DNA from 2 places in the Vannielia litorea genome. Region 1 is predicted to be linked to the other one. Evidence: riboswitches for the same ligand, from Rfam matches in the RefSeq annotation. Region 1 holds a riboswitch; the other holds the start of a gene.

Region 1 (14,808 bases):
CTTCATCCTCTGAACCGGTATCCCCAGGTGCGCCGCCGGTGCCTCGCCCAATGCGAGCGCATTGAGCGCATGGGCGAGAAAGGGCGTTGCCGCCAGAGCCAGCCCGATGAGCGGCCCTGCCACCAAAACCTTGCCCCACGTCGCCCCGGCCAGCGAGCCGAGGCCCCAGAAGGTAAGGTCGCGCAGCTGGCTGTCGTCCGCCATATAGACCAATACGCCGCTGATGGCTCCCGCCAGTGCGGCCAGCGCGATGCCTGCGAGCAGCATCACGGCAACAGAGGTGCGCCCCTCGCGCGTGGCAATGCAGTATAGCAGGAGCGTTGTGACCCATCCGCCCGCAAAGGCTGCCACCGGAACCAGCGCGTAGCCCAGCCCATCGCGCAGAGCCAAGGGCAGCAGCCCACCAAGTACGATCGCGAGGATCGCACCCAGCCCGGCGCCCGCCCCGACGCCCACCAGCCCCGGGTCAGCCAGTGGGTTGCGGAAGAGCCCCTGCATCACCGCGCCCGACACCGCCAGCGCCGCGCCCACCAGCATGCCGATTGCCAGCCGTGGGAGGCGAATGTCGAACAGGATCAGCCGGTCGCGCAGGGCGATCTCTTCTCCGTTGAGCGCCTGCCACAGTGCCGCCGGCAGGCTTGTGCCCGACGCCCCGACGCCTAGGCTGAGCACGCTGATCACCAGCAGGAGTGCGGTGAGCGCGAGCGCGGCGATGCGCGCCCGTGGGCGGCGGTCGCCTTCAGCTGCAACCAGTCGGCGTAAGGGCGACGGGCGGTCAGAGAGGGCAGGGGCAGCCATCCGGGCTCAGGGCCGCGCGGCCTTCAGCGCGCTGCTCAGGGCAGTCACTGCTTCCGGCGTTCGCGGGCCGAAACCGAGCAGCAGAAGCCCCGGCAGACGGAGCACTGCGCCGGACTCGGCAGCTGGGGTCTGCCCCAGCACCGGATGCGCCAGCACATCCGCACTGTCGCCGCCGTGGTCTCCGCCACGTTCCATCATCAAGATCACCTCTGGCGCGGCCTCCAGCACCGCCTCGTCCGACACCTGGCTGTAGCCATTGAAGCCCTCAAGCGCGTTCACTCCCCCGGCAAGCGAGATGATCGCTTCAGCCGAGCTGCCCCGTCCCGCCGCCATGATCCGTCCGCCCTGCATCGAGAGCACGAAGAGCACGCGCACGGGCTGATCAGGTCGCGCACCTTCCACGGCCTCCGCCAGCGTGGCCTCGACCTCCGCGGCTAGCGCCTCTCCCTTTTCGGGCACGCCCAGCGCCTCGGCCACGATCTCGATCTTCCGGCGGATCGCCGGGCCGTCGTAGCCATCAGGCACCACAACAAGTGGCACCTGTGCCGCCTCCAGCACATCCAGCGTTTCCTGCGGCCCGCTGCTTTCTTCTGCGAGGATCATGTCGGGTGCGACAGAGAGCACGCCCTCGGACGACAGAGCCCGCACGTAGCCCACATCTGGCAGCCCAGTGGCCTCCGCCGGAAAGGTCGAGGTGCTGTCGCGCGCCACCAACCTGTCCTGCTCCCCGAGCGCATAGATAATCTCGGTCACGGCCCCGCCGAGCGATACCACCCTGCGGCCAGCGTCTTGCGCCATAGTGGGGCCGGCCAGCGCCACGGCGAGTACCAATGCGGCAACGCGCGCCGTCAGAGTTGTGCGGGGTAAAATATGGGGTCGTGCCATGCGTCAGAACCTTCATGAGCCGGTTTCTCGTGAGGTCGCTGGCACTGCGTCGTAGCGGCGTTGCTGGCACCGGGGGTCACCCGTGAGCGCAGATGTATTATACCGCTCCGTCGACCACAAGAGCGCGCCCCGGCTGCCCACTCGCCTTGGGCGCTCCGGACCACCGCCCGCATCCGGCACCCAAAGAAAGTTTCTGTTGAGAATCTTCTTAATGTTGGATATCCAACAATCAAATACGGCGAGGAGGCCGTATCTCAGGGAGGATCACATGAAAAAAGTTTCCGTTGCGCTCGGCGCTCTGCTTTCGCTCACCGCGGGGAATGCCGCTGTTGCTCAAGAGGTCACGCTGCGCCTGTCACATTGGGTGCCGCCGACCATCGCGCCCGCAACCAAGGGCATCAATCCTTGGGCCGAGTCGGTCCAGGAGGCCTCCGAAGGCCGGATCGCCATCCAGATCTTCCCGGCCCAGCAGCTTGGCAAGGCGCCCGACCATTACGACATGGCACAACAGGGCATCGTCGACATCGCCTACGTGAACCCCGGATACACCGCCGGGCGGTTTCCGATCTACGCGTTGACCGAAATTCCCTTCATGGCCGATGACAGCGTCGCCGCCGCCAAGGCGATCCACGAGTGGTACATGGAGAATGGCGCAGCAGCGGAGATGAGCGATGTGAAGGTCTGCTTTGTCCATCCCCACGGCCCCGGCGCCCTGCACAGCCAGGAAACAATCACCTCGCCAGAGGACGTCAAAGGCAAGAACATCCGCCCGGCCCACGCCACCATGGCCCGCTTCGTCTCGCTGCTTGGCGGCGGCCCGGTTCAGGTGCCCGCCCCCGAAGTGCGCGAGGCGCTCTCCAAGGGCACCGCAGAAGCGGTGACGTTCCCCTGGGGCGCAATGTTCGATTTCAAGCTGACCGATGAGGTGCCGGTCCACCTCGACATGCCCTTCTACCTCTCGTCTCAGGTCATGGTTATGAACCAAGGCAGCTATGATGGGCTCTCTGACGAGAACAAGGCTGTGATCGACGACCACTGCACGCCCGATTGGTCCGCCAAAACCGCCGCAGGCTGGCTCGAGGATGACATGGCCGCGCGCGACAAGTTGATGGCTGACAGCGGCCAGACCTTCAACACGCCGACCGACGAAGAGGTCGCGGCGTGGCGCGAGGCGGCCCTGCCGCTCATCGACGAGTGGAAAGAAAGCGTCACCGCCAAGGGCGGCGATGCCGACGCCATCCTCGAAGCCTACAAGGCCGCGCTCGAAGCCAACGACGCAGCTTACTGAGCTGGCCCGGCGATGCGCAAAGCGATTGACAGTTACCTGCGGACCACGTGCAGGACAGGATGACACAACCCACTGAAAAGCGGCGCTTCGTCGACCGTGTCGTCCTGTCAATCGAGCGCATCGCTGGCCTAATGCTTGGCGGCGTCACCCTCCTGATCGTCGTCTCCGCAATCGGGCGCTACGGGTTTGCGCGCCCCCTGCCGGATGCCTTCGATTCCTCGCGTTTGCTGCTTGGCGTGGCCATCGCTTGGGGTATGGCTTCAGTCGCCTGGCATGGCTCGCACATCAAGGTCGACATCGTCGCTCAGGCCGTTGGGCCACGTGCGCGCCTCTGGTTGTCGGGCTTCGCCTGGGCGGTTCTCTTACTCTTCACGCTGGCGATGACCTGGAAGATCGGCGAGCGGGTCGAGGCCACCTTCCGCTCCGGCGACACCACGATGGATCTGCGCCTGCCGCACTGGCCGTTCTTTCTGGCGATCTGGCTGGGGCTGGTCGCGGCCCTCGTCACCACCGTTCTGCGCCTTTGGCGGATCTTCGTCCACGGCTCCGATCTTGAAGAGTTCGATGGCGCCGAGGCGCGCACGCAAGAGGATACGCAGAAATGACCAACGAGCTCGCGGCGGTCGCAGGTTTCGCTGCCCTCTTCGGCATGATGGCCCTCCGGGTGCCGATCGGGGTTGCCATGGGCATCGTCGGCGTTGGCGGCTTTGCGGTGGTCGTCCACCCTTCGCCCGCGATGAACCTGCTCTTCCAATCGCCCATCGCGACCATCACCGACTTTAACCTCACCCTGATTCCGCTCTTCATCCTGATGGGGGTGCTGGCCACCCGCTCCGGCATGTCGGCCGAGCTGTTCCGGGCCGGCCGGGCATGGCTGGGCGGTTTCAAGGGCGGCCTCGGGCTGGCCTCGGTTGGGGCCTGCGGCGGTTTCGCCGCCATCTGCGGCTCATCCGTCGCCACCGCGGCCACCATGACCAACATCGCCTACCCGGAAATGAAGAAATCCGGCTACCCAGACGCCGCCTCGACCGGCATCATCGCGGCGGGCGGGACGCTGGGTATCTTGATCCCGCCCTCCGTGGTGCTCGCGATCTACGGCTTCATCACCGAAACCGATATCGGCACACTCTTCATCGCGGGCATCGTGCCCGGCATCCTCGCCGTGCTGCTCTACATGCTCACCGTCCGCGTCTGGTACGGCCGCCACCTGCCTGCCGCAGAGCCATTCCATTTGCCTGAGGCCCTGGGCTCGCTCAAGGGCATCTGGGCCGTAGGCCTGCTCTTCATCTCGGTCATCCTGTCGATGTACTTCGGCATCGTCACCGCAACCGAAGCTGCCGCCGTGGGCGCAACCATGACTGCCATCATCGGCCTGCTCCGCCGCCGCCTGAACTGGACCAGCCTGCTCGACGGCCTCACCGAAGCGCTGCGCACCTCGGTGTCGATCTACGTTGTGCTGATCGGTGCCACCCTCTTCGGTTACTTCCTCGCGGTGACTCAGGTGCCGCAGAACATCACCATGTTCCTCACCGAACTGGGGGCCGGAACCTACGGCACGCTGGCCCTGATCCTGCTGCTCTTCTTCGTCATGGGCTGCTTCCTTGACGCGATGGCAATGATCATCCTGATGGTGCCCATCGTCTTTCCGGTCGTGTCCGAACTCGGGTTCGATCCCGTCTGGTTCGGCATCATCATCGTAATGACAGTCGAGTTGGGCCTGATCACCCCGCCCGTGGGGATGAACGTTTACGTAATCAACTCGATCGCGCGGGAGGTGAGCCTGGTCACGATCTTCCGCGGCGTCCTGCCCTTCGTCACTATCGACGTGCTGCGCCTGATCCTCCTCATCGCCTTCCCCGCGCTGGTCCTCTTCCTGCCGGAGAGCATGAAATGAGCGCGCGCGCGCCGGTCATGCGGGACGTGGCCGAGGTGGTCGAGCCGGAGCTTCTGTCGCGATCGGTCTCCTATCGCATTCGCCTATTGCAGATCGCGTCCTACAAGATCTTCGAGCAGCGGGTCGAAGGCTTCGGCTCCGCGCCGCGATACTTCGGGATGCTCAAACTGATCGAAGCCAACCCCGGCATTCCACAAACCCGCCTTGCCGAGGCGATTTTTCTGGACCGATCCAGCCTTGTGCCGATCCTTGAGGGCCTAACCCGAGAAGGTTGGGTCGAACGCAAATCGACCCCGCAGGACAAACGCGTACGCCGGGTGTTTCTGACCGAAACCGGGCGGGAGCGGCTCGGGCAACTCGAACAGCTCGTGGCCGAGCACGAGGCCGCTATCACCGAGGGGCTATCGGATGCCGAGCGGGAGCAGCTGATTTCCAGCCTCGAACGCGTGGGTGAGAACCTCCGGTCGGTTTCAGCCGGACCAAAGTGAGACCCGGCCCTCACAGACCCAGGGGTATGCCGTAGGGCTGCACCGCCCCCTCCGAAAGATGGGGCCAAGCCTCCGCAATCGCCCCCGCCGTCCAGCCGCCCTTGCGCAGATCCACTCGCAGTTCTGCCGGATGCGACCAGAGCGCCAGCCGGTCGCCCCCAATGCCGAGGCACTGCCCGGTGATCCCGCCGCCGGCTCCGGAGGCCAGAAACACCGCCAGCGGCGCAATATCCTCCGGCAGCCCCATGCCGAACTCGGCCCGCAGTCGCTCGGGCAGCGGCTCGCCCCGCTCCATCGCTGCCACATGGGGCGCGAAGGCCGGAATCTCCGCTGTCATCCGCGTCAGCGCCGTGGGGATGATCGCGTTGACTGATACCCCCGCCCGCCCCAACTCCGCCGCCCATGTCCGCGCCATCGCCGCAATCCCGGCCTTGGCAGCCGAATAGGCCGTCTGGCCGAAGTTGCCGAGCTGCCCGGCAGGTGAGCCGACCAGGATCATCCGGCCACCTTCCCCCGCCTCGCGCAGGTGCCGCGCAGCAGCCCGGCCGCATTGGAACGTGCCGCGCAGATGGGTTCGGATCACAAGGTCAAAGGCGTCGTCCTCGGTTTTCCACAACACGCTGTCGCGAAGCACGCCCGCGTTGGCGCAGAGAATGTCGAACCGCCCGAACGCCTCGACCCCGCCCGCAATGCAGGCCTCCGCCGCGCCCTCGCGCCCGATCTCCGCGGCAACGGCCACCGCCTGCCCGCCTTCGGCAATGATCTCTCCGGCAGCCGTCTCGGCGGTCGCGGCATCGAGATCATTCACCACCACCGCCGCGCCGGCCCGTGCCAGATCCAGCGCAATCGCCCGGCCAATGCCCCGGCCCGCACCGGTCACCACCGCCACTTTGCCTGCCAACCTCATCTCAGCGCCCCCTGTAGACTGGCCTGCGTTTTTCCATGAAGGCGCGCGGTCCCTCGCGGGCATCTTCGGTCGCCATCACGATGGCCTTGGCCTCGTCTTCCAGCGCATAGCCTTCCGCCAGCGGTCGGCCCTGTGCGGCGAGCACCGTGGCCTTGATCTTCTGCACCGACACCGGCGCATTGGCCGAGACCCTCTCGGCCAACTCCCACGCCGCATCCATCAGCTCCTCCCGGGCCACGACGCGGTTGACTAGCCCATGCCTCAACGCGTCCTCCGCCGTCATCGGCACGTTCGCCAGCATGATCTCCATCGCCGCTGCATAGGGGATCTGTCGCGACAGGCGCGCCAGCGCACCGGCAAAGGGGATCACCCCCCGCGCGGCCTCGGGCAGGGCAAAGCGAGCCTCTGGCACGGCCACCCTCAGGTCGGTGCCGAGCAGAATTTCCATACCCGCCGCCATGCAGTCGCCGTTGACGGCTGCGATAATCGGCTTGTGCATGGCGATACTGCGCAGGGCCATCCGATCGTTGATGCTCGGATCATCGAGCAAGCGTCTGTCCCACTCCGTCTCCGGTGCCCGCGCGCCCGACATCAGCGGAAGGGTCTGTGCAAGGTCGCCACCAGAGCAAAACGCCTTGTCGCCCGCCCCGGTCAGGATCACTGCGCGGATTTCATCGTCCGCCGCGATCTCGGCGATGGCATCGGCGAACCGGCAGGCGCTTTCCGGGCAGATCGCGTTGCGCTTCTCCGGCCGGTTGAAGCTGAGCAGGGCCACATGGCCCTCTCGCTCAAAGAGGAACGGCACTGTCATTGGCGCACCGGTTGCAGCGAGCCGTCCGCGATCCGGCGCGTGGCCACTTCGCGCAGCACGAACTTCTGCACCTTGCCGTTGGCGGTGAGCGGCAACGCCTCTATCGGAACGATGTACTTGGGCATCTTGTGGCGGGCTACGCGTGCGCGGCAAAAGTCCTGCAATGCCGCCGGGTCCGCCTCCGCGCCGGGCGCGGGCACGACGAAGGCGCATATCTCTTCGCCGAGATCCGCATCCGGCACGCCGATGACCTGCACCTCCGACACAGCGCCATGATCCAGCAGGCAGTTCTCTATCTCCGCCGGATACACGTTCTCGCCGCCCCGAATGATCATGTCCTTCAGCCGCCCGACGATCCGCAGATGCCCGCTCTCGGTAAGCTCCGCAAGATCGCCCGAGTGCAGCCAGCCATCGGCGTCGATGGTTTCGGCGGTCTTCTCCGGCATGTCGAAATACCCGACCATGGTAAGATAGCCCCGAATGCAAAGCTCCCCGCTCTCGCCCCAGCCGCAGGTCCGGCCGCTTTCGGGGTCGACAATGCGGATCTCGGTGTGGGGTAGGGGGGTGCCTGCCGTGCCGAACCGCGCTTCCGTAGGGTCCTCGGGGTTGGTCTGGGTGATGATCGGGCTGCACTCGGTCATGCCCATGATGATCATCGGCTCCCCACCCGTCCACTCCCGCATGCTGTGCATCAGGCTCGGTGGTATAGTGGTGCCGCCGGTGAAGACGGTCCGCAGGGTGCGGATGTCATAGTCCCCGGCATCCGGATGCCCGAGCAGCCGGGTCATCATCGTTGGCACGGCATTGATGATCGTGGGTCGATGAGCCTGCCAAAGCTCCAGCATCCTCCCTGCATCAAAAGTGTCCATCGTCACCACCCGGCCACCGCAGGCGAGCATGGCCATCACATTGCAAACGCAACCGGCCGTGTGAAAGAGCGGCATGGCCGAGAGCAACGTGTCCTCGGCCCTGAACCCACCCCGGTCAGCCATCAGCCGGGCATTGTTCAACGTCGAGCGGTGGCTCAGCTTCGCGCCCTTCGGCTTGCCGGTGGTGCCGCTTGTGTATTGGATCTGCGCCACATCGGTGCAGGCCACTCCGGCCTGTCGCTCACTCAGGGCCTCGGGGGAAACCGTCTTCGCCGCCTCCCGCAACGCATTGAAGGGCAGCGCAAACTTCGCAGGCGTCTCACCAAGGCCGATCAGCAGCCGCAGGTCGGGCAGGGGGCCTCCCGCCGCCCGCACGCCTCCGCGGGTGGTGGCCAGTTCGGGCAGGATGCCCAGCAGATGCCCGCTGATATCATTGCTGCGCAGGCGCGGGGCAAAAACCAGCGCGGCCACTCGGCCTTGCGTGAGGATATATGCCAGTTCCTCCTGCAGAAGCGCCGGATTTACCGTCACCAGCACTGCGCCGATCTTGGCCAGCGCATACTCAAGCAATATCCACTCGGCGCAGTTCGGCGCCATCACTGCAACTCGCTCGCCCGCAAGGATGCCCTGCGCCATCAGGCCTCGTGCGATCAGGTCGGCCTCCTGTCGCAACTCGGCATATGTCCAAGATGTACTGCGCGCACCGCCCCGTTCATCAACGTGGACCGCTGGGCGCGCGCCATAGCGCTCGGCCTGTTCGTCGAGCAAGGCGCCGAGGGTCATATCCACCAGTGCAGGCCCCGAGGCATCAGGCCTCCACCATGCATCCTTTCCCTGCCGGTTCCCCATTCTGTCTCCTCCCTCGCCGCGCGGTGCTCGCGCCGCTCTTTCATGCGCCGCCTGCACAGACCTGTCAAGTTTGTTGGACATCAAACATAATGGCGAAGAGGGCGAACAGCCGCTTGCCCGCCTTGACATTCCTCCCGCGCTCCACGACGGTCGCGCCATCAACCAGGGGTGCTCCGGACGGGGCTGAGATGCGCAAGCCTGCGTGAACCCTTCAAAGCTGATCTGGGTAATGCCAGCGGAGCGAGGATATCATGTTCATTGGCGCGCAAGTGTCACTCTACCCGATGACGTCTGATTTCGTGGATGTCATCATGACCGGCCTCAAGGCCCTCTCCCCCTACGAAAAAGACCTGCGGATCGAGACCGACGACATGTCGACCCTCATGGTCGGCGCGCCCGATCCGCTGCTCGACGCCATCCGCGACCTCTTCTCCGAGGCCGCCCGACGGCCCGAGCATGTGACCATGCATGTAACCCTCTCGCGCGGCTGCCCCGGAGAGCCGGATGATCCGAGCTGCCACTGCGAGGCGCTGGTAAAGGCGCAGTCGCTCGGGCTGGAAGAGCGCAAGGCGCTGGCACTGGAGGCCGTGCAATCCGCGCCCGAACAGGGCGTGGGCATCGACGTTCAATTTTCGCTCTACGTGCTGGGGCAGGACAGGCACATGGATGAGATCTACGGCTGCATCGACTTTCTCAAGCAGTCCGGCACCTTCCTGAAGTCCAAGAACTTCTGCACCCGGCTCCGGGGCGATGCGGGCGCGGTCTTCGAGACGATCCGGCAGGCCTTCTTGCGGTTCGGTCCGGCGGAAGGGCATGTCACCATCGACCTGACCGCCTCGGCCAACAGCCCCAGCCTGCGCTGAGCCGCTGCCGCCCTCGGGGCGGCCTGCAAAGGCCTTTCTCCGGACCGTCTCGATGCCGATCACCCGTGCCCTGCCCAGCCTGTGCCTTGCCGCCGCCTTCCTGGCGGTCTGGCAGCTCTATTGCGTCTGGGCCGATGTCTCGCCACTGATCCTGCCTGCACCCTCCGACGTGGCCCTCGGCCTCTGGGTCAACCGCGCCACGCTTGCAGGCCACGCAGCAGCCACCCTCGGCGTGGCGACCCTCGGCTTCAGTCTCTCGGTCAGCTTCGCCTTCGTCATCTCGGTCGCCCTCCACTTCATACCCTGGCTCCGGCGCGGCCTCTTCCCGCTGCTGGTCGCCAGCCAGACGGTGCCGATCGTCGCGCTGGCCCCGCTGATGGTGCTCTGGTTCGGCTTCGGCCTGCTCCCCAAGGTGCTGCTGGTGATCCTCGTCACCTTCTTCCCGGTGCTGGTCAGCCTGCTCGCCGGATACGCCCGCCTGCCGCAGGCCTACCGCGATCAACTCGCCTCCATGGGCGCCGGTCGCGCACAGGTCTTCCGCCGCGCCGCCCTCCCTGTGGCCCGGTCCCACTTCTTCAACGGCCTGAGGATCTCCGCCACCTATGCCATCGTCGCCACCATCTTTGCCGAATACGCAGGTGCGCGGCAGGGGCTGGGGATCTACATTCTGACTGCCAAGAACAACTTCCGCGCCGATCTCGTGCTCGCCGCCGTTGTGCTCTCCGCCACGCTCACCCTCCTTCTGCTGGGCCTCCTGCACCTGATCGACCGCGCCACCGGGCGGCGCTACCGGAGGGCTGTCGATGCTGCGGGTTGAGGGCCTCACCATCCGCACAGGCCCGCGCCTTCTGGTCGAGGACATCACCCTTGCCCTCACCGAGGGCACGATCACCTGCCTCATAGGCCCTTCGGGCTGCGGCAAAAGCTCGATCGTCAAATGGCTCTCCGGCGTCCTGCAGCCCGAACTCTCCGCAGCCGGCACCGCCACCCTTGAGGGCGACCCGCTCGCCGCCCCATCCCCCGCGCTCGCATACCAGCCCCAACAAGACACGCTCTTCCCCTGGCTCACCGTCGCCGAAAACGCCGCCCTCGGGCTCGAGATCGCAGGCCTGTCCCGCCGGGCCGCCCGCGCCCGCGTGCTGCCGCTCTTCGCGCCCTTCGGTCTTGCCGGACACGAGGCCAGCTTCCCCGACCAGCTCTCCGGCGGCATGCGCCAACGCGCCGCCTTTCTGCGCACTATGGTGCAGCAGAGCCGCTTCCTGCTGCTCGACGAGCCCTTCTCCGCCCTCGACGCCGTCACCCGCCTGCGGATGCAGCACTGGCTCTGCGACCGCCTCGCCGAGCACCCGCGCGGCGTACTGATGGTCACGCATGACCTCTACGAGGCCACCCAAATGGCCGACCGCTTGCTCGTCATGTCCGCCCGCACCGGGCGCATCATCTCCGACATCCCGCTCACCACCCCCCGCAGCGCCCGCACCGAGCCCAGCCTGGCCGACACCCGCGCGCTGCTCAAATCCCTGCTCCTGGAGGACACCCCATGAAACTGCTTTCCATCCTCGCCGCCTGCCTCGCCCTACCCGCCGCCGCGCAGGCGCAGGAAAGCGTCACCATCGCGCTCGACTGGACACTGAACACCAATCACATCGGCCTCGTCGTCGCGCAGGAGAAGGGCTTCTACGAGGCCGCCGGGCTGGAGGTGGAGCTTCTGCCCTATTCCGACAGCGCCTCCACCGCCGTCCTCGCCGCCGGTGCGGCGGACTACGCCTACATGACCTCGCTCGGCTTCATGAGCGCCAAGGCCGCCGGGGCCGATATCGTCGCGCTCTGGGCCACCATGCAGCGCGAGAACGGGCGGCTGGTATTCAACGCCAGCAACGAGGCCATTACCCGCCCCGCCGACCTAGAGGGCAAGATCTATGCAGGCTTCGGCTCGGCTTGGGAGGATGCGTTGATAACCACCATGATCGAGGCCGACGGCGGTACGGCGGAATATGACACCGTGACGATGGGCACCGGCGCCTACGAGGCGCTGGCCAGCGGCGCGGTCGACTTCACGCTGGAGGTCGCCACATGGGAGGGCGTGAACGGCGAGCTTCTGGGCCGCGAGCAGAAGCACTTCACCTATGCCGACTACGGGGTGCCCGATCAGCAGAACGGCTACATCGGCACCACCTTGGCAAAGCTTGCGCAAGACCCGCAGCAAGTGAAAGCCTTCATGGCGGCCACCCAACAGGGCTACCAATGGGCCGCCGAAAACCCCGACCAGGCCGCCGAGTTGCTGATCGGCGCGGGCGAGTTCCAGAACCCCGAACTGGTGCGCGGCTCCATGGCCGCGCTCGCCGAAGGGGCCTACATCAAGGCGGGCTCCACGCCCGTCGGTACCATCGACAAGGAGCGCTTTGCCACAATGGCCCGGTTTCTCTTCGATAGCGGCGTGCTGAAAGGTCCGGGCGGCGCGGCGCTCGACTGGCCGGGCGATGTGTCGGGCTGGTTCGACCAAGGCTGGATGACGGAGTAACATCCGGCCCAATACCCGGCCAGCGGGAACTCCCCCGCGTTTCCAAAAGCTTGGCTGGCGCCCGCCAATTCCCGACAGAGGCGCCAGCCTACCTCTGCGCATTGAAAAAGCCGCTCTGCTTGCCCCGAACCCTCACGCCATCTACCTGCCAAATCGCCGCTGCGTCAGCCCGGCCCGGTGGCATAAATCTCCGTGAAGGGACTTGGCACCCGGGCAGGCTCATGTTTCGGTTGTCCATCACCCCCGCGCGAACAGGGGGGAGATTGATAAACAGGGAGATATCCATGACCAAATCGAAAGGCCTGCTGGCCCTCGCTGCGCTATTGTCGTCGACAACGCTCGCCCCGGCGGAAACCCTGCGCTGGGCCCGGGCGGGTGACGCGCTCACCCTCGACCCGCACGCACAGAACGAAGGGCCGACCCACACGATCCGTCACCAGATCTACGAGCCGCTCATCATCCGCGACATGACCGGCGCCTTCGAGCCCGCCCTCGCCACCGAATGGGCCCCCAAGGAAGACGACCCCAACGTCTGGGTCTTCAAGCTGCGTGAGGGCGTCAAGTTCCATGGCGGCGAAGACTTCACCGCCGAAGATGTCGTCTTCTCCTTCGAGCGCGCCAAGCAGGAAAATTCCGACATGAAGGAGCTTGTCAGCTCCGTGGTCGAGGTCCGCGCAGTCGATGACTACACCGTCGAGATCGTCACCGATGGCCCCAACCCGATCCTGCCGTCGAACTTGACCAATCAGTACATCCTCGACAAGGGCTGGGCCGAAGCCAACAACACGGTGAACGTGCAGGACTTCGAGGGCGGCGAGATCACCTTCGCCACCACAAACGCCAATGGCACGGGCCCCTACATCCTGCAATCCCGCGAGCCTGACGTGAAAACCGTCATGGTCCGCAACGAGGAGTATTGGGGCCGCGATCAGTTCCCGATGGAGGTTTCCGAAATCGTTTATACGCCCATCCAGAACGCCGCGACCCGTGTGGCCGCGCTGCTCTCGGGCGAGGTGAATTTCCTCCAGGACATGCCGGTACAGGATCTGGAGCGCGTGGCCGGGGCCGATGGGCTGGTGGTCAAGAAGGCCCCCCAGAACCGTGTGATCTTCTTCGGCATGAACATGGGCGCCGATGACATCGAAGCCGACAATGTCGAGGGCGCTAACCCGCTCGCCGACAAGCGCGTGCGCAAGGCCATGTCGATGGCGATCAACCGCGACGCCATCCAGCAAGTCGTGATGCGCGGCCAGTCCGAGCCTGCCGGGATGGTGGCCCCGCCCTTCGTTAACGGCTGGACCGCCGAGATGGACGGCGCCAGCGTGACCGATATCGAAGGCGCCAAGGCACTGATGGCCGAGGCAGGCTATGGCGACGGCTTCTCGATCCGGCTCGATTGCCCGAACGACCGCTACATCAACGATGAGGCGATCTGTCAGGCCGCCGTCGGCATGTTTGGTCAGATCGGCGTCACCGTGAACCTCGATGCCAAGCCCAAGGCCCAGCACTTCCCGCTGATCACCGACGGCAAGAGCGACTTCTACATGCTCGGTTGGGGCGTTCCGACCTACGACTCCGAGTATATCTTCAACTTCCTCGTCCACGGTCGCGAGGCTGATATCGGCACATGGAACGCGACCGGCTACGACAACGACGATCTTGACGCCAAGATCAAGTCGCTGGCCTCTAACGTCGACCTCGACGCGCGGAATGCCGACATCGCCGCCATCTGGGACGTGGTGCAGGACGAAACGCTCTACATCCCGATTCACCACCAGGTCCTGAACTGGGGTATGGGTGAAGGCGTGGGCATCGAGGTTGATCCCGAGGATCAGCCGAAGGTGAAATACTTCACGATGAACTAAGTTCTTCGCCATCGGGCCGCCCGCACCCGCGGGCGGCCCACACCCACCTTGCTGCATTGGAGGAGATCACATGCACCGTCTATCCACCGCCCTGGCCTTGGTACTGGCGCTTCCCGCCACCGCCGAAGAGTTCAACTTCGCCGTCACCACCGACCCGCAAACGATGGACCCGCACGCCGTCAACTCGACGCCGGTGCTTGGATTTCTGAACAACGTCTACGAAGGCCTAGTGCGACGCGGCAAGGACATGTCCATTGAGCCATCGCTCGCGGTGAGCTGGGAGCCGATCGGCGAGGGCGAAGGCTGGCGCTTCAAGCTGCGCGAGGGCGTGACCTTTCAGGACGGCGCGGCCTTCAACGCGGATGACGTGGTCTTTTCCTACGAGCGTGCTTCTTCCGAGCAGGCCGACACCTCGAGCTGGTTCGCACCGGTGAGCGAGGTGATCAAGGTCGATGACTACACCGTCGACATCATGACAACCGCACCCAACCCGATCTTCCCCGACTCCATCGCCAACTGGATGATGATGGATAGCGGCTGGGCCGAGGCCAACGGCGCAGAGCGCCCCGACAAGGAGCAGGGCAACTTCGCCACGCTCAACGCCAACGGCACCGGCCCGTTTCAGGTTGTATCGCGCCAGCCCGACCTCGAAACCGTGCTCGAGCCGCACGCCGGCTGGTGGGGCGAAGTCGAGCACAACCTGACCCGGGTCACGATGACCCCCATCCAGAACCCGGCAACAGCCTTGGCCGCGCTGCTTTCAGGCGATG
Region 2 (14,808 bases), on a different contig from region 1:
CGCGCCTCGCCCTCTTCATCCACCCATGTCACCAGCTCGGCGCCGGGCAGATCATCAAGCTCCTGCAGGGTCTGCTGCATCCGCTTGTTGCCAATCTTCCGCCGCACCTTCTTGCCGCCCTTTGAGGTGTAGCCAAGGTGCAGGTCACCGTCCTTCAGCCGCAGGTGGCGGGAGCGGAGCGTGGTGGCGCCGTAGGTGCCGTTTTCGCTGGCATAGTCACTGTTTCCAACCCGCAGCGAGAGCCTGTCGATCATCGCGATGACGGCGGCGAGGGCGAAGGCCTCCTCGCCTGCATCGAGGTTCAGGTCGCGGGCCACGCGGCGGCGGATCGCGGGCAGGGCCTCCCCGAAGGCAGGCAGCTCGGAGTATTTGGTGGCGGCACGAAAGGCCGTCCAATCCGGGTGGTAGCGATATTGCTTGCGCGCCCGCGCGTCGACCCCCGTGGCCTGCAAGTGGCCGTTCAGCTTTGGCGAAATCCAAACATCCTCATAGGCGGGCGGCACTGCCAGCGCCTTGAGCCGCGCGCGCTCCGTGCGGTCGTCGATCGTGGTGCCGTCTGGCGCGGTGTAGGTAAAGCCGCGACCGCAGCGGCGCCGGGCGATGCCGGGGCGGCTGTCGGGATAGTACACGAGGGAGGCGGGCGCGGCGTTCATGGCCAGAAAACGCATCTGCCGCCACGGCGGTTCCGCCGGGGGTTGCGCAGCCGGGCGGCGCATGGACAATTGCGCCATGACGGCTGATTTCAAAACATGGGCGGAGGCGGCACCCGAGCTGGTGGCCGTGGCCGCAGGGCGCGAAGCGGCGGATCTGGTGATCCGTGGCGGCAAGCTGGTGAACGTGCAGAGCCGCGAGGTGCTGGACGGCTGGCAGGTGGCGGTGAAGGCGGGGCGGTTTGCCTATGTCGGGCCGGATGCCTCCCATTGCATCGGCGATGCGACCGAGGTGGTGGAGGCCGAAGGGCGCTACCTGATCCCCGGCCTCTGCGACGGGCATATGCACATCGAGAGCGGCATGCTGACCCCGGCTGAGTTCGCCCGCGCGGTCACCCCCCACGGCACGACCGTCATGTTCACCGACCCGCACGAGATCGCCAATGTGCTGGGGCTGGAAGGCGTGCGGCTGATGCACGATGAGGCTCTGTTGCAGCCGGTTTCGATCTTCACCCAGATGCCAAGCTGCGCCCCCTCCGCGCCGGGGCTGGAGACGACCGGCTTCGAGATCAGCCCCGAGGATGTGGCCGAGGCGATGGATTGGCCCGGCATCATTGGGCTGGGCGAGATGATGAACTTTCCCGGTGTCAGCGCGGGCGACCCGAAGATGCTGGCCGAGATCGCCGCCACCCAGCGGGCCGGCAAGACGGTGGGCGGCCACTATGCCTCGCCCGATCTTGGCCCGGCGTTCCATGCCTATGTCGCCGGTGGCCCGGCGGATGACCATGAGGGGACCGGCGAAGCCGATGCGGTGATGCGCGTGCGGCAGGGGATGCGCTCTATGATGCGGCTGGGGAGCGCCTGGTATGACGTGGAGAGCCAGATCACCGCGGTGACCGAAAAGGGCCTCGACCCGCGCAACTTCATCCTCTGCACCGATGATTGCCACTCCGGCACGCTGGTGCATGACGGCCATATGAACCGGGTGGTCCGCCATGCCATCGACTGCGGCTGCGACCCGCTGATCGCGCTCCAGATGGCCACGGTGAACACCGCCACCCACTTTGGACTTGAACGGGAGTTGGGCTCCATCGCACCGGGCCGGCGGGCGGATGTGATCCTGACCTCCGATCTCAAGGCCCTGCCGATTGAGAAGGTCTGGGCAAAAGGCGTGCTGGTGGCTGAATCCGGCAAGGTCAGTGTCGATTTTCCGCATCTGGACTGGCCCGAGAAGGCCCGCAACACGGTGCATCTGGGCAAGACCCTCACGGCGCCCGATTTCATCATCGAGGCTCCGGAGGGGGCCAACTCCGTCCGCGCCCGGGTCATCGGGGTGGTCGAGAACCAGGCACCGACCAAGGCCTTGGTTGAGGAGCTGCCGGTGGTCGACGGCGTGGCCGAGGGCGCGGAGGGCACCTGCCAGATCGCGCTGGTCGAGCGGCATCGCGGCACCGGGGGCGTGACCAACGGTTTCGTCAAAGGCTTCGGCTACGAGGGGCGCATGGCGATGGCTTCCACCGTCGCCCATGACAGCCACCACATGATCGTCGTCGGCACCGACCGCGAGATGATGGCGAAGGCCGCCAACCGGCTGGGCGAGGTGGGCGGCGGCGTGACGGTCTGGAAGGACGGCGCCGAGCTGGCGCTGGTCGAGCTGCCCATCGCCGGGCTGATGAGCGACAGCCCCGCCAGCGAGGTCGCCGAGAAGGCCGCGCAGATGGTGAGCGCGATGGAGGCCTGCGGCTGCACGCTCAACAATGCCTACATGCAGCATTCTCTCCTCGCGCTGGTCGTGATACCCGAACTCAGGATTTCGGATCTCGGGCTTGTCGATGTCACCAAGTTCGAGCTGACCGAGCTGTTCGAGGAGGGGGCAGGATGAACGCGAACGAGCAAATCACCCCGGTCGTCACGCCAGAGGGCCAGCGCGCCGAGCTGTTTGACGATCCGGCCAAGGCCGTAGAGCGGCTGGAAGAGCTGTATCACGACAGCACCCGCTTTCTGGCCAAGCACTTCAGCGAGGCGGTCACCGGCGATGCGCCGACTGTACGCTACCGCGCCTACTACCCCGAGATCCGCCTCACCACCACGAGCCACGCCAAGACCGACAGCCGCCTTGCCTTCGGCCATGTCGCCGGGCCGGGCACCTACAGCACCACTGTCACGCGGCCCGATCTGTTCCGGTCCTACCTCAAGCAGCAGATCGGCCTGCTGATCCACAACCACAACCAGCCGGTGCTGATCGGCCCCTCCGCCACGCCGATCCCGGTGCATTTTGCCGTGGCGAACGATGCCAAGGTCTCGGTCCCGCAGGACGGCGCGCTCAGCTACCCGCTGCGCGACGTGTTTGATGTGCCGGACCTCTCCACCACCAATGACGCGATCGTGGATGATTTCGGCTATGTCCATGAAGATGGCAGCCACCCGCTTGCCCCCTTCAGCGCCCAGCGGATCGATTATTCGCTCGCCCGGCTCAGCCATTACACCGCAACCGCGGCGGACCACTTCCAGAACCACGTGCTCTTCACCAACTACCAGTTCTACGTCGAAGAGTTCGAGGCCTACGCCCGGCACGTGCTGGCCGATCCCAAGAGCGGCTACACCAGCTTCGTCAGCACCGGCAACGTCGAGATCACCGATCCCGAGGCCGAGATCCTGACACCGGCAAAGATGCCGCAGATGCCGACCTATCACCTCAAGGCCGAGAACGGCGCGGGAATCACCCTCGTCAACATCGGCGTCGGCCCCTCCAACGCCAAGACGGCCACCGACCATATCGCCGTGCTCCGGCCCCACGCCTGGCTGATGGTGGGCCATTGCGCGGGCCTGCGGAACAGCCAGAGCCTTGGCGACTTCGTGCTCGCCCACGCCTACCTGCGCGAAGATCACGTGCTGGATGATGACCTGCCGGTCTGGGTGCCGATCCCGCCGCTGGCCGAGATCCAGATCGCGCTCGAGAAGGGCGTGGCCGACGTGACCCAGCTCGAGGGCTTCGAGCTGAAGCGCATCATGCGCACAGGCACCGTCGCCACCATCGACAACCGCAACTGGGAGCTGCGCGACCAGTCCGGCCCGGTCCAACGCCTCAGCCAGTCCCGCGCCGTGGCCCTCGACATGGAGAGCGCGACCATCGCCGCCAACGGCTTCCGCTTCCGGGTGCCCTACGGCACGCTGCTCTGCGTGAGCGACAAGCCGCTGCATGGCGAGCTGAAACTGCCCGGGATGGCCTCGGAGTTCTATAAATCACAGGTTGCAAACCATCTTCTGATCGGGATACGAGCGATGGAACACCTGCGGACAATGCCGCTGGAGCGGCTGCACAGCCGGAAATTGCGCAGTTTTGACGAAACTGCCTTCCTCTGATCCCGAAAATCGCAGAAAACGCCTTGATTTACTGGGCGAAGGGCCACTAAACGTTGTGGGACGCCGCAAGATGGCGTAGATTTGCCAAACATAAGACCCAGACTTGGGTCACTTACGAGGAGACAAGTACATGGCAACCAAACCGATGACCAAGACTCAACTGGTCGCCGCCATCGCCGAAGAGCTGGACAGCGACAAGAAGTCCGCCGGTGCCGCGCTCGAAGCGATCACTGCGATCATCACCAAGGAAGTTTCCGGCGGCGGCGCCGTGACCCTCCCCGGTGTGGGCAAGATCTACTGCCGCGAGCGCCCCGAGCGCATGGTGCGCAACCCCGCCACCGGCGAGCAGATCAAGAAAGAGGCCGACAAGGTGGTGAAGATGACCATCGCCAAGGCTCTGAAAGACAGCGTGAACGGCTAAGCCGACCGCTAAAAGCTGCCAAGGCTTTCGAGGCCGCCCCATCCGGGCGGCCTTTTACTTTGGTGACCCACTTTCTCGGCAGCGCGGCATCCGCCAACATGCTTGCTCTCGTCATGCAAATCGGCTGGACCCTCCCGCGCGGGAGGCGTAGGGCGGTTGGGCGACGACAAGGGGCTGAATATGGATATCCGCGCAATCTTCATGGGGCTGACTTTTGCCTTCATCTGGTCGTCGGCCTTTACCTCGGCGCGGATCATCGTCACCGCCGCCCCGCCGCTGGCAGTCAGCTCGATCCGGTTCTTTCTGGCGGGCTGCATCGCGCTGCTGATCGCGCGGGCGCTGGGGCAGAGCTTCAACCTCACGCGCGGCCAATGGCGCGCGACGATCATCTTCGGCGTCTGCCAGAATGCGCTCTATCTTGGCCTGAACTTCATCGCCATGCAATGGGTCGAGGCCGGGCTGGCGGCGATCATCGCCTCCTCCATGCCGCTGCTTGTGGGCCTGATCGGCTGGGTCGCACTGGGCGATCGGCTGCCGCGCGTCGGCGTGCTGGGCCTCGTGCTTGGCTTCGGCGGGGTGCTGCTGATCATGGGCGCGCGGCTTGAGGCGGGCGTGAGCCTGCCCGGCGTGGCGCTTTGCGTGGTGGCGGCCCTTGCGCTGGCGGTGGCCACGCTGGCCCTGCGCGGCGCCTCCGGCGGCGGCGGCAACCTCATGGTCGTCGTCGGCTACCAGATGCTCATCGGCGGGGCCTGCCTGATCCTGCCCTCCGCCCTCTTCGAGACGTGGGAATACACCCCCAGCACCTCGCTCCTGCTGGCCTTCCTCTACACCGTCTTCGTCCCCGGCCTGCTGGCGACCTGGATCTGGTTCCTGCTGGTGGGGCGGATCGGGGCGGTGAAGGCCGCCACGTTCCACTTTCTGAACCCGTTCTTCGGCGTGCTGGTCGCCTGGATCTTCCTCGATGAGCGTATCGGCCCGCTCGATATTGCGGGCGTCGCCATCATCGCCGTGGGCATCCTGCTGGTGCAGCTCGCCAAGGTCGCCAAGAAGGCCGAGGGCTGACCTACGCGCGCTCCCGCGCCACCACGGCCTGCACCGCCGGGCGGGCGTTGACCCGGTCGAACCATGCCTCGATCACCGGCACCTTGGGCAGCCAGTCGCGGTTCCACTGGTAGGGCGAGGCCATGATCAGGTCGGCCGCCGAAAAGCCGCTTTCGAGCAGGTAGTCCTGCCCCTCCAGCGCCGCTTCCATTCGCGCGGTCATGGCCCCCATATCGCGATAGGTGGTCACCCAGATCGGGTTGTCCGCCACCTCGCAGACCATCCCCATGATCAGCGGCTCCACCACGCCCGCGTAATAGGCCAGCCACATCAGGAACGGCCCTCTCTCGGGGTGGCCGGGCGGCACTGCTGTGGGCGCATCGGGGAAGAGCTCGGAGAGCAGCGCGAGGATCGCGGCACGTTCCGTCACCAGCGTTCCGTCCACCTCCAGTGCGGGCACTTTCTTTTCGGGGTGGGGGTTGTCGGCGTCCGGCCCGCCGGAGCCATCCTGCCGCGCAACAGAGACGATTTTCGTCTCTATTTCTGCGGAAAGGCCCATTTCTTCGATTGCCATGGCAACGGTGCCGCTGCGGGAATGTGCTGAATGGTAGAATCTGATCATGACTGTCTCCTGTGTCTGCCGCCTCCCTAGCAGAGCCCACCTGACAGGGTTGTGTCAGGAGCGCTGGCAGGATCGGCGACAGGAGGCAGTCAGCCGATCTTGCCGGGCAATCCTTCGCCCACCTGCCCGCGATGCAGCAGGATGTGATCGAGCAGCACGCAGGCCATCATCGCCTCGCCCACCGGCACCGCGCGGATGCCCACGCAGGGGTCGTGCCGGCCCTTGGTGATGATCTCGGTCTCCTCGCCCGCCTTGTTTATCGTCCGCCGCGGCTTGAGGATCGAACTTGTCGGCTTCACCGCGAAACGCACCACGATGTCCTGCCCGGTCGAGATACCGCCGAGAATGCCGCCCGCGTGGTTGGAGCTATAGACGGGCCCGCCCTGGCTCATGCTGATCTCGTCGGCATTCGCCTCACCGGTGAGCCGCGCAGCGGCGAAACCGTCACCGATCTCCACGCCCTTCACCGCGTTGATGCTCATCATCGCGGCGGCAAGATCGGTGTCGAGCTTGCCATAGACGGGCGCGCCAAGCCCCGCAGGGGCGCCCGAGGCCACAACCTCGATCACCGCGCCCACCGAGTTGCCGCTCTTGCGCAACTCGTCGAGGTATCCGGCCCACTCTTCCGCAGCCTGTGCGTCAGGGGTCCAAAAAGGGTTCTGGTCGATCTGGGCCATGTCGTAGCGGGCCGGGTCGGCGGCACGGTTGCCCATGCTCACCATGAACCCCTTGATCGAAAGCGACGGCGCCAGCTTGGCCAGCGCATTCCGGGCCAGCCCGCCCGCCGCCACCCGCGCCGCGGTTTCCCGCGCCGAGGAGCGGCCGCCGCCGCGATAGTCCCTGATCCCGTATTTCTGCCAATAGGTGATATCGGCATGGCCCGGCCGGAACTTCTCGGCAATGTCGCCATAGTCCTTCGAGCGCTGGTCGGTGTTGCGGATCATCAGCTGCACCGGTGTTCCGGTGGTCACACCCTCGAACACGCCCGAAAGGATCTCCACCTGATCCGGCTCGCGCCGCTGTGTGGTGTATTTGTTCTGCCCCGGCTTGCGCTTGTCGAGCCAGACCTGCAGCTGATCCGCTGTCACCGGCACGCCCGGCGGGCAGCCATCGACGGTGCAGCCAAGGGCAGGCCCGTGGCTCTCGCCCCAAGTGGTGACGCGGAAGAGGTGGCCGAATGTGTTGAGGCTCATGGGCAGGGCTCCTTTGGCAGCAAGGAGTTACCCAAGGCGCGGCGCGGTGCCAAGGAGAAACAAACCGGCAGGAGCCCGGGACAATCAATGATGACAATGCCACCGCCCAGCTCTTTCAGAGGCCCCCGGTGGCATATTGGGGGGCCCGAGCTCCTGCCGATTCAGTTCAGCAACGAACCCCCGGTAACCATGGGGGCATCGTAACCACACTGGTCGTTGCGAGGCGCTTGGAGCGCCTTCGTTATGTCAGAGAACATACCACAACCCGGCGCGAACCGTTTCGCATTTCGCGCCAATCCGCACGCGGCGGCGGGAATGTTGCAGATGGGTTACGCTGGGTTAACTTCGGATAACACCCTATAAAAGCGAGTGATTTTCCTTACGGCAACGGAAGGTTGTGAAGCACCCCGCGGCGCGAGGAGAACTCCGGCCGCGCCGCACGCCGCCCGTCGAGCGGAATGGTGATGCCAACGGCCACCCAGTTTTCGCGCTTGTCCAGCAGGTCAAAATGATGCTGCCCGGCGGCGACCGAGAGCTGTATCTCGCGCCCCGAGCCGGGCATTTCCAGCCATGTGTCGACCCCGAGGGCGAGGCGGTAGAAATCCTGATCGCCCGAGGCGAGGTTGGCGGTGTCTTTCAGGAAGGCACCATAGGCCGAGACCGGCCCCTGCCCGGTGTACCCCACCCGCAGGCCCTTGTTGGTGGCATAGCCCTCATCGCCCAGCACGCCGCCCCGGGTCTCGCCAAACCACAGCTCGCCGCCCCAGCCGGAGGCGGTCTGCACTGCGGCCTCGACCCCCAGCGCATAGGCCCCGCCGCCCTCGCTCTGGCTGCCGAGCCAGAGATAGGGGCCAAGCGCCACCCAGCTGGCGGGCCGCGCGGAGGCATGCACCAGCACCCCGGCGGCTGTCAGGCTCTCAGACCCGGCCTCGGTGGTGGAGAGCGAGAGGTCTACCGCCAGCTCGCCCCAGCCCAGCCCATAGATCGCGCGGGCTTCGCCGGTGAGGCCAAGGTAGTCCCCCGCCGGATGTCCGCCGCCCTCCAGCGTAACGCCGAAGGACTCAAAGCCAGTGGCCTGCTGCGCGGCGGCGGGCAGCGGCAGAAGACAGGCCAGTGCGAGGGCGATTGGGCGGATCATGTCGGTCTCCATTGAACAGTCACAAATGCTAGGCCGCGCGCATCAAAAGGGAAGGCCCGGGCGTGCCGCAGCGCAGCATCTGTGACCTCCTTGCCATTGCACCGCACCGCTCTATGCTGCGCCTCACCTCGGGGTGCCCCAGCAGTGGGGCTGAGATGCCGGCCAAGCGCCCGCGAACCCGTCGAACCTGAACCGGCTAGAACCGGCGGAGGGAAGGTTTCGAGTCCCCTCGATTGCCCGCTCCGTCCGCATGCAATGGAGGATACCCATGAAGACCCCCCTCATCGCCGCGGGATTTGCCCTTGTCGCCAGCATGGCGACGGCGGAAACCCTGACGGTCTATGCCCCTGACTACTTCGCCAGCGAGTGGGGCCCCGGCCCCGCGATCAAAACCGCCTTCGAGGCCGAGTGCAGCTGCGAGCTTGAGTTTGTCACCGGCGACGTGCTGCCGCGCATCCTGCTGGAGGGCGCCCGCAGCGAGGCCGATGTCGCCATCGGCCTGAGCCAGGATGAAATGGCCCGCGCCGCCGCCTCCGGCCTCTTCGCCGCCCATGGGCAGGATGTTTCGACCCTGACCATGCCCGTTTCGTGGGAGGATGACACCTTCCTGCCGTTCGACTGGAGCCACCTCGCCTTCATCTACGACCAGCGCACCGAGACCCCGCCAACCAGCTTCGAGGCGCTGCTGGCCATGCCCGATGACACCCGCATCGTCATTCAAGACCCACGCGCCTCTGCCGCCGGGCTGGCGCTGGTGATGTGGGTCGAGGAGCTTTACGGCGACAAGGCGGGCGAGGCCTGGGCGCGGCTGGCGCCCAAGATCCTCACTGTCACCAAGGGCTGGAGCGAGGCCTATGGCATGTTCACCGAGGGCGAGGCCGACATGGTGCTGAGCTACACCACCTCGCCCGCCTATCACATCATGGCCGAGGGCGATGAGAGCAAGAAGGCGGCGATCTTCGAAGAGGGCAACTACCTCTACGTCGAACTGGCCGCGCAGCTTGTCGGCACCGACCAGCCCGACCTTGCGCAGCGCTTCATGGATTTCATCCTGAGCGACGGTTTCCAGACGGCCATCCCCGAGGGCAACTGGAGCTTCCCGGCCAAGCTGGACGCCGAGAAACTGCCCGAAACCTTCCGCACCCTCCCGGTGCCGGACAAGGCGCTCTACGTCGATGCCGAGACGGCAGAGGCCATGCGCGATGAGGCCATCGAAACGTGGCGGCAGGGTCTCAGCCAGTAACCCGCAGCCTCGCCGCGCTCGCGGCGGCGCTCGTGCTGGCGGTCACGCTGGGCACGCTCGCCGCCGTGGCATGGCGGGCCGAGGGCTTTGCCGGGGTCGGGCCTGCGGCGCGCGATGCGCTCTGGTTCACCCTCTGGCAGGCCGTGGTTTCGGCCAGCCTCAGCGTGATTCTTGCCGTCCCGGTGGCCCGCGCCCTCGCCCGGCGGCGCTTTCGCGGCCGGGGGGCGGTGATCACCCTCATGGGCGCCCCCTTCATCCTCCCCACCATAGTCGCCGTACTGGGCCTCGTCGCCGTCTTCGGGCGCTCCGGCGTGGTCAACGTGGCACTCCGGGCGCTTGGCCTGCCCGAGGTCAGCCCCTACGGCGCGCAGGGGGTGATTCTGGCCCATGTCTTCTTCAACCTGCCTTTGGCGGTGCGCCTCGTGCTGCAAGGCTGGCTCTCGATCCCTGCCGAACGCTTCCGCCTCGCCGCCTCGCTGGGCATGGAGGCAGGCGCGGTGCAGCGCGCGCTGGAGTGGCCCATGCTCCGCAGCGTGCTGCCCGGCGCATGGCTACTGATCTTCGCCCTCTGCCTCACCAGCTTTGCCGTGGCGCTGGCCTTGGGCGGCGGGCCGGGCGCCACCACCGTCGAACTGGCGATCTACCAGGCCTTCCGGTTTGACTATGACCTTGGCGCCGCCTCGGTACTCGGCCTCGTGCAATTCGCCCTCGCGGGCGTCGCCGCCGCGCTGGCTTGGGGCCTCGCGCGGCCTGCCGTCTTTGCCGGGGGGCTGGGCGGCGTGGTGCGCCGCTGGGATGGCGGCGGCTGGTTGCGCCTGCAGGATGCCACGGTGATCGCGCTCGCCGCGCTCTTCCTGCTCGCACCGCTGCTGGCCGTGGGCCTGCGTGGCGTGGCAGGCCTCGCCGAGATGCCCGCCGCTGTCTGGTGGGCCGCGCTGCGCTCGATCCTCGTGGCCCTCGCCTCCGCCGCGCTCTGTCTCGCCCTCGCCCTGCCAATGGCGCTCGCCGCCCGGCGCGGGCTTTGGGTGCAGCTTGTCGGCGTGCTGCCCATCGCCGCCTCGCCGCTGGTGATTGGCACCGGCCTCTTCATCCTCAGCTACCGCTGGGTCCGCCCCGATGAGATCGCGCTGGCGGTGACCGCCCTCGTCAACGCGGTTCTGGCCCTGCCGTTCGCCCTCGCCGCGCTGGTGCCCGCCGCGCGCGAGATGCGCGCAGGCTCCGGGCGGCTGGCCGACAGCCTCGGCATGAGTGGCTGGGCGCGGATGCGGCTGGTCACCCTTCCTGTCCTCCGCCGCCCCATCGGCTTTGCCCTCGGCCTCGCCGCCGCGCTCTCGATGGGCGACCTCGGGGTGATCGCGCTTTTTGCAGATGGCGACACCGCCACCCTGCCGCTGCAACTCTACCGCCTGATGGCCTCCTACCGGATCGATCAGGCGGCAGGCGCGGCGTTGCTGCTTCTGGCCCTCTCGCTGGCGCTGTTCTGGGGATTCGATCGGGGAGGGCGCGCAAATGCTGGCGCTTGAAGGGCTGCGGCTCACGCAGGGCAGTTTCACCCTCACCGCCGATTGGGCCTTGCCCCCCGGCGCCCGCGCGGCGGTCATCGGCCCCTCCGGCGCGGGCAAATCGACCCTGCTGATGGGCATCGCGGGCTTCGTAGAGCCTGCGGCGGGCCGGGTGCTCTGGGACGGCGCCGAGATCAGCGCCCTGCCGCCCGGCGCGCGGCCCGTCAGCGTACTGTTTCAGGAAGAGAACCTCTTCGGCCACCTCAGCGTGGCCCGCAACACCGGCCTCGGCCTGCGGCCCGACCTGCGGCTCTCTGCCGAGGAGCTGCGGCACGTCGAGGCGGCGCTGGACCGCGTCGGGCTGGGGGGCATGGGCAACCGGCTCCCACGCGCGCTGAGCGGCGGCCAGCGCAGCCGCGTGGCCCTCGCCCGCGTGCTCCTCCGCGCCCGCCCGGTGCTGCTGCTCGATGAGCCTTTCGCCGCGCTGGGGCCTGCGCTGAAACGCGAGATGCTGGCGCTGGTGGAGGAAATCGCGGGCGACGCGGGGGCCACGGTCCTGATGGTCACCCACGACCCCGCCGATGCCCGCGCCTTCGCCGGGCAAACCGTGGTGGTCGCCAATGGTCAGGCCGCCCCGCCGGTCGAGACCGGCCCGCTGCTCGATGATCCGCCCGAGGCGCTGCGGGCCTATCTAGGGTAGCTCGTCATCGGCCCCTGGCCATTCCTCGCCACTGCGAAGACGCCTCGAAGGGCGGATGAGCAACCCCCCAAACGACGAAGGCGCGAACCTTGCGGTCCGCGCCTTTTTGTCAGTCTGCCGTCAAGGCTCAGTCCTTGGCGTTGAGCGCCTTGGCCTTCGCCTTATGCGGCGCCCAGAGGCGCTTGTTGGTCAGGTAGAGCAGCACCGAGAGGAAGATCAGGAAGCCGACGATCAGGAAGCCGGTCTCCTTGCGCTGCATCATCTTCGGTTCGGCAGCCCACATCAGGAAGGCGGCGATATCCTCGGATTCGTGGTGCAGGTCGTTGCTGTGACCATCGTCAAAGTCCACGTCCTCACCGGCGAGCGGCGGGGCCATCGAGATCCAGCCACCGGGGAAGGCGGTGTTCTCGTAGAGGGTCGCGCCATACTCAGTCTTCTCCTCGCCGGTGTAACCGGTCAGGAGCGAGGCGATGTATTCGGCGCCGCCCATGCCCTTGAAGAACTGGTTGATGCCGGTGCCGTAAGGCCCGTGGAAGCCCGCGCGCGCCTTGGCCATCAGGCTGAGGTCGGGCGCGTTGGCGGTGGTCACGGCCGGGAAGTTGTCTGCCGGGGTGGGCGTGCGGAACTCGCCCGTCTCGGCATCGTAGTAATCCCGGTTGGCGTCTTCATCGAGGATCGCGACCTGCGAGGCGTAGGCGCGCACCTGATCTTCGGAGTAGCCCAGCCCGCCCTCTTCGGCCATCGACCGGAAGGAGACGTATTTCAGCCCGTGACAGGCCGAGCAGATCTCGGTGTAGATCTTCAGGCCGCGCTGCAGCTGGTTCTGGTCATACTTGCCGAAGGGGCCCTCGAAGGAGAAGGCAAAGTCTTCGACGTGGCCCTCGGCCCCCGCCGCGAGGGCGGAGGTCGCCGGCGTTGCCAGCGCGAGGAGGGCGGTGAGTGCGAGTTTGCGGATCATGTCTCTCTCTCCGTCCTCTTATTCGGCGGGCGTGGCCGATTTGGCCTTGCCGTAGTGGGCGTTGAAGTCGTCTTCGATCGTCGCCGGGCGCGGCAACGGTTTCTCGATGACGCCGAGCAGCGGCAGGATCACCAGGAAGTAGGCAAACCAGTAGGCCGAGGCGACGAGCGAGAAGCTCGAGTAGGGCTCTTCCGCCGGCATGGCGCCAAGCCACATCAGCACCACGAAGTCGATGACCAGCAGCAGGAACCACCACTTGAACATCGGGCGGTAGCGACCGGAGCGCACCGAGGAGGTGTCGAGCCAGGGCGCCAGCGCCATCACCGCGATCGCGCCGAACATCGCCAGCACACCGAAGAACTTGGCGTCGATGATGCCGAAGCTGATCCACTCGGCGAACATCACCACCCAGACGTCGGAGGTGAAGGCCCGCAGGATCGCGTAGAACGGCAGGAAGTACCACTCAGGCACGATGTGCGCAGGCGTCGAGAGCGGGTTGGCTTCGATGTAGTTGTCGGGGTGGCCGAGGTAGTTGGGCATGAAGGCCACCACCGCGAAGAACACCGCGAGGATCACCGCCAGCGCGAACAGGTCCTTGATCACGAAGTAGGGCCAGAAGGGCAGCGTGTCTTTCTCGGCCTCTTCCTTGGTCGCGGTCCGCACGGAAACACCCGTCGGGTTGTTATTGCCAGTGGTGTGGAAGGCCCAGATGTGCACGGCCACCAGCGCCGCGATGACCATCGGCAGCAGGTAGTGCAGCGAGAAGAAGCGGTTCAGCGTGGCGTTGTCCACGGCCGGTCCGCCGAGCAGCCAGGTCTGGATGTCGGGGCCGATGAAGGGGATCGCGCCGAACAGGCCGGTGATCACCGTGGCACCCCAGAAAGACATCTGACCCCAAGGCAGCACGTAGCCCATGAAGGCGGTGCCCATCATCGCGAGGTAGATCAGCATGCCCACGATCCAGGTCACTTCGCGGGGCGCCTTGTAGGAGCCGTAGAACAGGCCGCGGAAGATGTGGATGTAGACCGCGAAGAAGAACAGCGAAGCGCCGTTCATGTGGGTGTAGCGGATGAAGTAGCCGCCGTTCACATCGCGCATGATGTGCTCGATGGAGGCAAAGGCGTAATCCACGTGCGGGGTGTAATGCATCACCAGCACAACGCCGGTGGCGATCATCAGCACGAGGCAGAAGGTCAGGACGATGCCCCAGATCCACCACCAGTTCAGGTTCTTGGGGGTGGGGATCATCAGGGTGTCATAGGCCAGCCCAACGATGGGGAGGCGCGAGTGAAGCCATTTCTCGATGCCCGTCTTGGGCTCGTAATGGTCGTGCGGGATACCGGACATGCGCGTTTTCTCCCTTAGCCGAGCTGAATGGTGGTTTCGTCGACGAACTCGGCGACAGGCACCGGAAGGTTCTCGGGCGCCGGGCCTTTGCGGATACGGCCCGAGGTGTCGTAGTGCGAGCCGTGGCAGGGGCAGAACCAACCGCCGAACTCGCCAGCACCATCACCGAGCGGCACGCAGCCGAGGTGGGTGCAGACCCCCATCATCACCAGCCACTCGCCGTTCTCGTCCAGCGAGCGGTTCTCATCGGTCGCGGGCAGGCCGGGCTTGTTGGCGTTGCGGTCCTCGGGGTCGACCAGCTGGCTGACCTCGACAGCGCGCGCCTCTTCGATCTCTTCGGCGGTGCGGCGGCGGATGAACACCGGCTTGCCGAGCCATTTCACGGTCAGCTGGGTGCCGGTCTCGACACCCGAAACATCGACGCGAATCGAGCTGAGCGCCCGCACGTCGGCAGAGGGGTTCATCTGGTTGATGAGACCCCATGCTGCACCGCCAGCAACGACGGTGCCCGCCGCTGCGGTTGCATAATAGATGAAATCCCGGCGTGTACCTTCGGGCTCGTGAGTGTCCGACACGGGTTGTTCTCCTTCTCACCGGCCCGGCGCGTGGCGGGCCATGACGCGGCATGAC

Evidence for each region. Region 1 has a riboswitch for thiamine pyrophosphate ahead of KUV38_RS13875 (YkoF family thiamine/hydroxymethylpyrimidine-binding protein). Riboswitches for the same ligand answer to the same signal wherever they lie in the genome.
Region 2: it holds a riboswitch for thiamine pyrophosphate, as region 1 does, so the genes downstream of both, KUV38_RS17450 (thiamine ABC transporter substrate binding subunit) here and KUV38_RS13875 (YkoF family thiamine/hydroxymethylpyrimidine-binding protein) in region 1, are expected to answer to the same signal.

Annotation. Positions count from the first base shown of each region.
Region 1 covers NZ_JAHVJR010000001.1:2,823,563-2,838,370, reverse strand. Annotated here, with positions in the region: gene KUV38_RS13920 (FecCD family ABC transporter permease) at 1-798, opposite strand, end outside; gene KUV38_RS13915 (hemin ABC transporter substrate-binding protein) at 805-1,629, opposite strand; gene KUV38_RS13910 (TRAP transporter substrate-binding protein) at 1,952-2,971, shown strand; gene KUV38_RS13905 (TRAP transporter small permease) at 3,031-3,576, shown strand; gene KUV38_RS13900 (TRAP transporter large permease) at 3,573-4,865, shown strand; gene KUV38_RS13895 (MarR family winged helix-turn-helix transcriptional regulator) at 4,862-5,353, shown strand; gene KUV38_RS13890 (SDR family NAD(P)-dependent oxidoreductase) at 5,364-6,260, opposite strand; gene KUV38_RS13885 (enoyl-CoA hydratase/isomerase family protein) at 6,262-7,071, opposite strand; gene KUV38_RS13880 (AMP-binding protein) at 7,068-8,789, opposite strand; TPP riboswitch at 8,944-9,050, shown strand; gene KUV38_RS13875 (YkoF family thiamine/hydroxymethylpyrimidine-binding protein) at 9,041-9,652, shown strand; gene KUV38_RS13870 (ABC transporter permease) at 9,705-10,469, shown strand; gene KUV38_RS13865 (ABC transporter ATP-binding protein) at 10,456-11,196, shown strand; gene KUV38_RS13860 (ABC transporter substrate-binding protein) at 11,193-12,173, shown strand; gene KUV38_RS13855 (ABC transporter substrate-binding protein) at 12,458-14,038, shown strand; gene KUV38_RS13850 (ABC transporter substrate-binding protein) at 14,109-14,808, shown strand, end outside.
Region 2 covers NZ_JAHVJR010000002.1:407,942-422,749, reverse strand. Annotated here, with positions in the region: gene KUV38_RS17490 (DNA topoisomerase IB) at 1-668, opposite strand, end outside; gene KUV38_RS17485 (adenine deaminase) at 730-2,532, shown strand; gene KUV38_RS17480 (AMP nucleosidase) at 2,529-4,013, shown strand; gene KUV38_RS17475 (HU family DNA-binding protein) at 4,144-4,434, shown strand; gene KUV38_RS17470 (DMT family transporter) at 4,615-5,496, shown strand; gene KUV38_RS17465 (glutathione S-transferase family protein) at 5,498-6,097, opposite strand; gene aroC (chorismate synthase) at 6,187-7,290, opposite strand; gene KUV38_RS17455 (hypothetical protein) at 7,670-8,428, opposite strand; TPP riboswitch at 8,548-8,659, shown strand; gene KUV38_RS17450 (thiamine ABC transporter substrate binding subunit) at 8,697-9,671, shown strand; gene KUV38_RS17445 (thiamine/thiamine pyrophosphate ABC transporter permease ThiP) at 9,647-11,194, shown strand; gene KUV38_RS17440 (ATP-binding cassette domain-containing protein) at 11,181-11,873, shown strand; gene KUV38_RS17435 (cytochrome c1) at 12,001-12,831, opposite strand; gene petB (cytochrome b) at 12,850-14,178, opposite strand; gene petA (ubiquinol-cytochrome c reductase iron-sulfur subunit) at 14,193-14,753, opposite strand.